One region of the Aeromicrobium phoceense genome, then DNA from elsewhere that is predicted to be linked to it. Evidence: riboswitches for the same ligand, from Rfam matches in the RefSeq annotation. Region 1 holds a riboswitch; each other region holds the start of a gene.
The links. A riboswitch is a leader RNA that binds a small molecule or an ion and turns the genes downstream of it on or off. The one in region 1 is predicted to bind cobalamin.

Region 1 (3,266 bases):
CGGGTCCTGGGCGCCGTCGTACCAGAAGGTCACGTCGCCGAACGAGATCATGCGTCCTCACCCCCCACCTGGTCGTGGGCGACGGGCGCCTGCGGGGCGACGAACACGGGCAGGATGCCGATGGCGACCACCGCGAGCGACAGCACGCTGAGCGGGGGCCAGCCCGGGACGTCGGGGTAGATCACGGGGATCTGCTGCGTCGACAGCGCCTTGAGGCCGATCGCCACGGCCACGCCGGACGCCGCGGTGAGGTACTCGGCCGCCTGCCAGGCGATGGGCCGGTAGCGGGTGCGGTGCACCCGGCGGCCCGCCGACCGCAGGGCCAGCACCGCGAAGACCAGGCCCACGGCCAGCATCGGGTAGGACAGGAAGCGCGGGGCCGTGCCGTCGAGGTAGCCGTAGGTGCCCACGCTGAGGCCGAACAGGCCCACCAGCATCAGCACCCCCGTGGCGAAGCGGTCGCGAGGCGCGACCGTGCCGGAACGGCCGTAGCCCCGCGCGTCCATCCCGGCGGCGAGCGTCATCGAGCGGTCGAGGGCGTCCTCCAGCACGGGGATGACGATGCGGTGCATCGCGCCGGTGCCGCGGCTCGCGTCACCGCGCAGCTTGCGCGCGCGGTTCACCCGGCGCACGCTCTCGGCCAGCTGGGGGAAGACCGAGACGGCGACGACCAGGGCCGCGCCGACCTCGTAGAGCGCCGGCGGCGCGGCGGCGAGCAGCTTCTTGGGGTTCGCCAGGGAGTTCGCCGCGCCGATGCAGATGATCAGCGTGGCCAGGCGCATGCCGTCGTAGAGGCCCAGCAGCACCTCGTTGACCGTGACGTCACCGAGCAGCTGGACGCCCCGCGCCACCTCGGGCAGCGGGATCTCGGGCAGGCCGAACAGCACGGGGTCGCCCGGTGCCGAGCCGCCGCCGAGCAGGATGCGGAAGACGACGCGCATCACCACGATCAGCAGCCCGAAGTACAGGTAGTAGCGGAACGACAGGGCCCACGGGGCGTCGCCGCGGCACGCCGCCACCACGAGCGCCGCGATCGCGACGATGACCAGCAGCAGGAAGGGGTTGAGCGTGAACGACGCGCCCGCCGCGAGGCCGAGCGCCCACAGCCACCACGCGCCGGGGTGCAGCTCGCGCCGGGGACGCCCGGTGGCTGGGCTCCTGACGGGGGTGGAGTCGACGACGGCGGTCATCCGGTCCCCTTCCCCGCGGTACGGGGGCGAGGTCCACGAGGGCGATCGCCCACCCGTCGTTGCGCGACAACATGTGGTGGTGGCCGTCCGGCGCGGGTTCCCGGCTCACTCCGCCGGGTGGGGCGGGGCTCACGGTTGCGGCACAGCACCGGAATCTCACCGGTTTCCCCTGGGCCGGACGTTGGTCCAACGCCCGCGAGTCTACTCCCCCGCGACCGTCAGCCGGACCGGCGTCGGTACCACGTGACGCCCCCGGCAGCGGCCAGCAGCACCACGACGCCGGCTCCCGCGACCAGGGCGGCGGGCGACGTCGAGTCGGACCCGGCCTCGGCTGCCGTGGGCTGGACCGCGGGCGCACCGGCGACCGGCTCGTCCCCACCGGAGGTCGTCGGCGCCTCGGTGGTGGGCGTGGCACTGGACGACGGCGTCGCCGACGGGGTCGGCCCCGACGTGGCCGGCGAGGTCCCCGCGGACGGGGTCGCCGAGGCGCCGGGGACGGCCGCCTTCGGCGCTGCGGTGGCGGTGGTGCGCTCGGTCGAGCCCTTCGGACGCGGCTTGTCCTTCGCACCCGGCTTCGACGTCCCGGAGGTGGGACGCGTCGTCTCCCGGGTCGGCGCCGGTGCGACCGCTGGCTGCACCGACGGCCACGTCCGCGAGGACGAGGTCTGGAACACGAACGCGACGGAGCCGCCCTGCGGCACCTTCAGCGAGGAGGCACCCACGCTCGCGTAGGCCCAGCCGGACTTCCCGTCCGAATAGAACAGCGCCCAGTAGGCGTCGCTCGGGGAGGCCTCGACGCAGGGGTCCGACGCGGGCGCACCGTCGACACGGCACACGAATCCCGGAGCGCGCGACGCGTAGGTCAGCCGGTGGCCGGCGTCGGTGAAGTTGCTCGCGGCACGGCCACCACCGTCGGAGTCGCACCCGACGCTCGAGCCCACCACGACCGTGACGCCCTGGCTGCCGCTGCACGCCGCGGCCTGGGCCGGTGCGCTGAGGGACGCGGGTCCGGCGGCGACCCCGAGGAGGGTCGCCGCCAGGACACGACGGAGCAGTCGGCTCACTTGACGACCCGGAAGACCCTCACGCCGTTGCGCTCGGCGTAGGCGCCACGGACGATGACCTTGACCTTGCCCGTCTTCCGGCCCACCTTCAGGCGGTACGTGTACGTCCCGCTCTTCGACGCGACGCCGCGCTTGACCAGCTTGCCGCGGTAGTAGACGCGCACCGGCTCGGCGGCGGCGAGGCCGCGCACGACGACCTTCTGCACCTTGGCGCGGCGCACCTTGGACTTCGACGAGACCCGCAGCTTCTTGGCGGCCAGCACCTGGACCGACGTGGTGGCGACCGTCCGGCCGGTGGCGTCGGAGACAGCGACCGTGCGACGGGCGGTGCCCTTCGGGACACGGAGCGTGAAGGTGGCGCGGCCCGCGGCCGGCACGACCTTTCGGGCGGTGGAGCCACCGGCGACACGCGCCGTGCTGCTCCAGCCGGCGGCGAGACCGCTCGCGGTGACGTTGACGGTGCCGCCCGAGCGGGCGAACCGCGGCACGGCCGCCGCGGCACGCGGCGACGAGAGCAGCGCGAGGGCCGGAGCCGCCTGCGTCGAGGCGCGGATCCACTGGTCGATCGCGAGCTCGTCGATGCCGTCCGCGGTGCCCGCGGTCAGGGCCGCCCGGTCGTAGGCGATCGCGCCGGTCTCCGAGGCGAGCTTCCCGCCCGTGGCCTCGGTGACCTGGTGGCGGGCGATCCACGAGGCGGCCTTCGTCGCCTCGGCGGCACGACCCGCGCGGCTCAGCGCCACGGCGGCCAGGCCGGTGCTGTTCGTGTTGGGGACGCCGTTGCCGACGAAGGAGCCGTCGGCCGCCTGGGCGGCGGCGATTGCGTCCACGGCGCGGTCGATGACCGCAGCGTCGACGTCGAGTCCGGCCTCGCGCGCGTCCACCAGGGCGTTGAGGGCAGCCGTGGTCGTATCGATCTCCGGCACCTCAGGGCAGGGCGCCGTGAGCACCTGACGGAAGGTCCCGTCCGCGCACTGCTGCGCCGCGACGTAAGCCACCGACGCGGCGGCCTCGT
Region 2 (3,266 bases), 1.2 Mb from region 1:
GAAGCACAGGACGTCGTTCTCGCGCGGCAGCCGGGCCCGCGTCACGCCGGCGGCGACCATGTGCGCGTCGGTGATGATCGGGGCCCCCGACTCGAGCGCGGAGCGGGCCGCGGACACCAGACCGGGATGGATCACGAGGTCCCGGGTCAGGTCGGTCTGACCGCACGCGTGGATCATCCGGACCGCCACCTTCTCGGCGTCCGCGGGGATGCGCGACAGGTCGGCCTCGGCGCGGATCGTGGCGAAGGAGTCGACGTAGATCGCGGCGCCGTCGGTGACGTAGTCGTAGCGGCGCGACGGTGGGGCGAGAGTCATGCGTTCTCCAGGTCGGGGACGATCAGGGTGCGCCACGGCGTCACCACGAGGCGGTGCGCTCCGTGCGCGCGGACCTCGTCGAACAGGCGGGCGTCGAGCCGGCCGTCGGGCACCGGCAGGTGCCACGCAATGCGGCCGTCGACCTGCTCGATCCTGCCAAGGTCCGGGGGAGCGCTGCTCACCCGGGTGCCGGGGTGGGGCTGCGACGGCGAGGTGAGCAGCGCCGCGCCGCCGCCGAGGAGCTCGTCGACGTGCCAGGGCGACTTCGCCCGGGCTCCCGCGAGCTCGACGAACCGCGAGGCGAGTGCCGCAAGGGTCTCCGCGGAGGCGGGCAGGGGGACCACGGGGCCCCACGATTCGGTGCCGACACGGACCTGGGCGGTGTCCGCGTCGAGGGCGACGAGGCCCAGGTCGAGGTCCCGGTCGAGCACGTCACCACGCCCGTCGTCGAGGACGAACAGGAAGCGCCCGGCCAGGGCCGCGAGGCTCGGCTCGGCGCACAGCCGGCGGTCGAGCTCCTCGACGACGGGTCGCAGGTCCGCTCGCCCGCCGGACCGGCCGGTGAGCGGCGACGCCATGACGTTGCGGATGCGCTCGTGCGACGTCGAGGGCATCAGGCCCGTGGCCATGACCGCGTCCACGACGGCGTCGGACAGGCAGCCGTCGTCGTGCGGGATCGCCCGCACCTGCAGGTTGGCACGGCTGGTCAGGTGCACCGTGCCGTCGCCGTGGTCCCGGGCGACGTCGAGGAGCCCTCCGAGGGCGTCGACTGACACGGCACCGCCCGGGATGCGGACCCGGATCAGGGCGCCGTCGTCGGCGATCCACGGGCGCAGCAGGCCGGGGCACAGGTCGCGTCGAGTCCGTCCGGTCACCCGGTCATGGTGTCAGGCACCCTCCTGGCGACGCATCGGCGGACGGGCTGCTACGTTCGTGGCGCCAGTCAAACTCAGCGATGAGCCAGGGAACCCGGTGAGAGTCCGGGACTGACGCGCAGCGGTGAGGGTGACGGGCGGGGCACGAAGCCACTGGACCGAGAGGTCTGGGAAGGCGCTCCGTCCGGTCGATCCCGAGTCCGAAGACCTGCTGGCCCTCACGGCGACCGCCGTTTGGTCCACCGGGCTTCGCGAAAGAGCCCCAGACCTCGAAGGACCGCGTCCGTGCGTACTCCATCCCGTCGTCCCCTCGTCCTGCTCGTCGGTGCCGCGCTCGCGCTGAGCGCCTGCTCGAGCAGCGATGCCACCCCCGATGCCGAGACCGCCGCGGGCTACCCGCGCGAGGTCGAGAACTGCGGTCGCACGACCGCCGTCACGGCCCCTCCCGAGCGCATCGTGTCGCTCAACCAAGGTTCGACCGAGATCCTGCTGTCCCTCGGGCTCGCCGACCGCATGGCCGGCACGTCCACCTGGACGGATCCCGTCATGGAGGGCCTCGAGGAGGACAACGCGAAGGTCGAGCGACTCGCGGACAGCACGCCCTCGATGGAGCGGGTGCTCCAGACCGAGCCCGACCTCGTCACCGCCTCGTTCGCGAGCGTGCTCGGCCAGGGCGGCGTCGGCTCGGCGGACGCCTTCGAGAAGCTCGGCGTCCCGACGTACCTGTCGCCCGCCGAGTGCGAGGGCAAGGAGAACGAGGGCGACGGCGACGGCGCGCGCACCGGCGTCCTCGAGATCGACACGATCTACCGGGAGGTCACCGAGCTCGCCGAGCTGCTCGACGTCGAGGCGCAGGGCGAGGAGCTCGTCGCCAGCCTGCAGGACCGAGTGGCCGCAGCGTCCGCGAAGGCGCCGGAGGACGAGGTCACCGTCCTCTACTGGTTCGCCAACAGCGAGGCGCCCTACATGGCCGGCTGCTGCGGCGGGCCCGGCATCATCACCCGGGCCCTGGGCCTGAAGAACGTCTTCGACGACACGAAGTCCGAGTGGCCCCAGATCGGCTGGGAGACGGTCGCGGAGCGTGACCCCGACGTCCTCGTGATCGGCGACCTCACCCGCAAGAGCCAGACGGCCGAGACGGCGAAGGCCAAGATCGAGTTCCTCGAGACCAACCCGGTCACCCGCGAGATGACGGCGGTGAGGAACCGCCGCTACGTCGCCCTCACCGGCGCCGCCCTGAACCCCTCGATCCGCACCGTCGAAGGACTGGAGCAGGTCGCCGACGCACTGGCCGACTTCGGCCTCTCACGGTGACGACGACCCGGCGCGCCTGGTTCCTGGGCTCCGCAGGGCTGGCCCTGCTGGTGGCCTCGGCCTGCATCGCGGTCACGATCGGACCCTCCGACGTGGGTCCGCGGTCGGTCGTGTCCCTGGCGTGGTCGCGACTGGCCGGGGGCGAGTCCGGGCTGAGCCGGATCCAGGAGGGCATCGTCTGGGACCTGCGGCTGCCGCGGACGCTGCTTGCGGCGGCCTGCGGTGCCGGGCTGGCCGTGTGCGGCGTCATCCTGCAGTCCCTGCTGCGGAACCCGCTGGCCGACCCATTCGTGCTGGGTGTCTCCTCCGGTGCCTCGACCGGAGCCGTGTCGATCGTCGTCCTCGGGGTCGGTGCGGGCGCGGTGGGCCTGGCCGCCGGAGCGTTCGTCGGCGCCATCGGGGCCTTCCTGCTCGTGCTCGTCCTGGCCGCGGCGGCCGGCGGGACCACCGACCGCGTCGTCCTCGCCGGGGTCGCGGCCACCCAGCTGTTCTCGGCGCTGACGTCGTTCATCGTCTTCACCTCCGCCGACGCGGAGCAGACGCGCGGCGTCCTCTTCTGGCTGCTCGGGTCGCTGGGCAGCGCCTCCTGGTCCGACGTCGCGGTCGTCGGCGTGACGGTGGTCGGGGCCGTGATCGCGTGCCTGCTGCTGGCGTCGACGCTCGACGCGTTCGCCTTCGGCCAGGACAGCGCGGCCACGCTCGGCATCGACGTGGCCCGTGCGCGACTGATCCTGCTCGTCGTGACCGCCCTGACCACCGCGG
Region 3 (3,266 bases), 1.2 Mb from region 1:
CGCGGCGTCGAGCCGGCGTGCCTGCTCGTGCACGGCGGAGTACAGCGACGGGTCGCCCGAGCAGAGCCGGACGACCTCGAGGCCCTCCCCGTGTGCACTCACGAGGTGCTCCGTGATCTCGTCGAGGTCGAGGTGCTGCGTGTCGATCAGGCGGGCGCCCTCACGGCAGTGCCCCAGGACCTCGGCGTCGAGATAGGTGCCCGCGTAGAGGCACACATCGGCGGTTTCCAGCAGGCGCACGGCGCGCAGGGTGAGGAGGTCGGCGGCACCGGGGCCGGCCCCGACGAAGTGGACGGTCATGAGTCTCCCTTGGTGACGGACCACTGGCTGACGGCGCGCGCGGGCGTCCAGCCGGTGAAGGATCCGAGCGGCTCGGCGCGCTCGACGTGCAGGCGGACGAGCTCGCCGCCGTGGCGACCGTACCGCTCGAGCAGCACGGCCTCGGTCTCGGCGGTGACGCCGTGGACGACGAGGCGGCCGCCGGGCCGCAGGGCGTCCCAGCAGCTGTCGAGGACCCCGTCGACCGTCGCTCCCCCGCCGACGAACACCGCGTCCGGCCGGTCGAGACCCTCGAGCGCCTCGGGAGCCGAGCCCTCGACGACCCGGAGCCCGGGGACTCCCAGGGCGTCGGCGTTGCCGCGGACGAGCGCGACGCGGTCGGGTCGTGGCTCGACGGCGATCGCCCGGGCACTGGGCCACGCGCGCATCCACTCGACGCCGATCGAGCCGCTGCCCGCGCCCACGTCCCACAGCAGCTGGCCCGGAGCCGGCGCCAGCCGGGCGAGTGCACTGGCGCGCAGGTCGCGCTTGGTGATCTGGCCGGCGTGCTCGAACGCGTCGTCGGGCAGGACTCCCCCGGCCGCCCAGCCCGGGCCGGAGCCGCGAACCTCCACGGCCAGCAGGTTGAGGCGGGGCACGTCGGTGATGTCCCAGCCTTGCGCCGTCGACGTGGCCCGCGACTCGTCGGTGGAGCCGAGGTGGCCCAGCACGACCAGCTCGGAGTCGCCCCAGCCCAGGTCGGTGAGCAGCGTCGCCACGGCCGCGGGGGTGGTCTCGTCACTCGACAGCACCAGCAGCCGCCGCCCGGCGGAGAGGGCCGGGACGACGAGCCGGACATCGCGCCCGACGACGCTGACGACAGTCACCGACTCGGCCGGCCAGCCCATCCGCGCCCGGGCCAGCGCGACCGACGACACCGCCGGGACGACGGTGACGCGGTCCGGACCGAGCAGCTCGAGCAAGGTGGTGCCGATGCCGGACACGAGCGGATCGCCCGACGCGAGGACGACGACCGGCTCGCGCGCCTCGTCCAGCAGGGCGGGGAGCCGCTCGCGCAACGGCGAGGGCCACGCGACCCGGTCCTGCCCTGCAACCGCAGGGATCGCGTCGAGGTGGCGCCGCCCGCCGAGCAGGGTGGCGGCGGCCCTCACGAGCGACCGTGAGGACTCCGGCAGGCCCTCCCAGCCGTCGGCCCCGACTCCGACGACGGTCACGTGCGCATCCATGGTCGAGCACCCTAACCCGCCGGGTCCGCAGGTCGGGCCCCCTGCCCGAGGCCTGCCGGCGGCGTCTAGGGTGTGGTCGAAGGTTCGAGGTGCCCCACGGCCGATGGCCACGGGGAGAATCTGGGAAGCCGGTGAGAATCCGGCACAGGGCCCGCTGCGGTGACTCAGGCACAGACCTGGGAAGTCCGAAGACCGGCCTCGATCCGACCCGCGACGCTGCCCGCGTCGCGGACCGTCATGGCAGATCGAGCGGGAGCCCTACATGCCAACGCAGTACCCCTTTTGTGCCGTCGTCGGCTCCGACGACATGACCCTCGCCCTCACCCTCGTCGCGATCGACCCGCTCATCGGCGGCGTCCTCGTGCGTGGCGAGAAGGGCACCGCCAAGACCACCACCGTGCGCGGACTCGCCGACGTGCTGCCGCCGGTCCGCGCCTACCGGGGTGATCGGTTCTCCATCGATCCGGCGGACCCCTCCGCCGTCTCCCCCGACGGACCGTTCGACGCCGGGACGCCCGTCGACGAGCGCCCCGTGCGGCTCGTCGAACTGCCCGTCGGTGCGAGCGACGACCGCGTCACGGGCTCGCTGAAGCTCGACTCGGCACTGCGCGACGGCGTGGTCGAGTTCGAGCCCGGTCTGCTGGCCCGCGCCCACCGCGGCCTCCTCTACGTCGACGAGGTCAACCTGCTGCACGACCACCTCGTCGACCTCCTGCTGGACGCCGCCGCGACCGGCCGGGTGAGCGTCGAGCGCGACGGCGTCTCGGTCGAGCACGCGTCGCGGTTCGTGCTCATCGGCACGATGAACCCCGAGGAGGGCGAGCTGCGCCCGCAGCTGCTCGACCGGTTCGGCCTGACGGTCGAGGTCTCGGCGCCGCGCGAGCCCGAGCTGCGCGTCGAGGTCGTGCGACGCCGACTCGCGTTCGACGCGGACCCAGCCGCCTTCGCGGCCGCGTGGGCCGACGAGCAGGACGCGCTGCGCGCACGCCTCGAGTCCGCCCAGGAGCTCATGGGCGACGTCTTCCTCGACGACGACGCGCTCATCACGATCGCCGAGATCTGTGCCGCGTTCGACGTCGACGGGCTGCGCGCCGACCTCGTCACCGCGCGGACCGCCGCGGCTCACGCGGCGTGGCAGGGGCGCACCCACATCACCCGCGAGGACGTCCGCGTCGCCGCGCGGCTCGCCCTGCCGCACCGCCGCCGTCGCAACCCGTTCGACGAGCCCGGCCTCGACGAGGACCGCCTCGACGACCTGCTCGGCGACGACGAGCCCGACCCGGGACCCGACGACGACGGCCCGGGTGGTCCGGACGGTTCGGGCTCGGATTCCCCCCAGGACGGTCCCGAGGACCAGCGCCCGGCAGACGCCCCCGACGCCTCCCCGAACCAGGACGAGCAGCAGCCGCAGCCGGCCGGCGCCGGCTCGGTCGCCGCGGCCGGGGACCCCACCCGGGCGCGACTGCTCGTGGTCCGCGGCACCGGCGAGGGACAGTCCGGGCGACGCTCCCGGGCCCGCACGCCGCAGGGCCGCGTCGTGGGCCAGCGGCCCGATGCGGCGTCCGGTCGCCTCCACCTTCCCGGCACCATCGCCGCGGCCGCCCCGCACCAGCGGAGCCGCGGTGGACTGGTCGACGGGCGTGGCCTCGCGCTCTCGCCGTCGGACCTCCGCCGCGCCGAGACGGTCGGTCAGGAGTCCAACCTCGTGCTGCTGTGCGTCGACGCCTCGGGCTCGATGGCCGCCCGGCGCCGCATGGAGCA

Region 2: linked by a shared signal. The riboswitch ahead of H1W00_RS10685 (ABC transporter substrate-binding protein) and the one ahead of H1W00_RS04825 (energy-coupling factor transporter transmembrane component T) in region 1 are both predicted to bind cobalamin.
Region 3: linked by a shared signal. The riboswitch ahead of H1W00_RS10655 (VWA domain-containing protein) and the one ahead of H1W00_RS04825 (energy-coupling factor transporter transmembrane component T) in region 1 are both predicted to bind cobalamin.

Annotation. Positions count from the first base shown of each region.
Region 1 covers NZ_JACEOG010000001.1:1,018,991-1,022,256, reverse strand. Annotated here, with positions in the region: gene H1W00_RS04830 (ABC transporter ATP-binding protein) at 1-51, opposite strand, end outside; gene H1W00_RS04825 (energy-coupling factor transporter transmembrane component T) at 48-1,190, opposite strand; cobalamin riboswitch at 1,265-1,400, opposite strand; gene H1W00_RS04820 (hypothetical protein) at 1,409-2,254, opposite strand; gene H1W00_RS04815 (prenyltransferase/squalene oxidase repeat-containing protein) at 2,251-3,266, opposite strand, start outside.
Region 2 covers NZ_JACEOG010000001.1:2,211,869-2,215,134, forward strand. Annotated here, with positions in the region: gene H1W00_RS10675 (precorrin-8X methylmutase) at 1-315, opposite strand, end outside; gene H1W00_RS10680 (sulfite reductase subunit beta) at 312-1,190, opposite strand; cobalamin riboswitch at 1,240-1,420, shown strand; gene H1W00_RS10685 (ABC transporter substrate-binding protein) at 1,476-2,504, shown strand; gene H1W00_RS10690 (FecCD family ABC transporter permease) at 2,501-3,266, shown strand, end outside.
Region 3 covers NZ_JACEOG010000001.1:2,206,297-2,209,562, reverse strand. Annotated here, with positions in the region: gene cobM (precorrin-4 C(11)-methyltransferase) at 1-300, opposite strand, end outside; gene cbiE (precorrin-6y C5,15-methyltransferase (decarboxylating) subunit CbiE) at 297-1,505, opposite strand; cobalamin riboswitch at 1,576-1,720, shown strand; gene H1W00_RS10655 (VWA domain-containing protein) at 1,768-3,266, shown strand, end outside.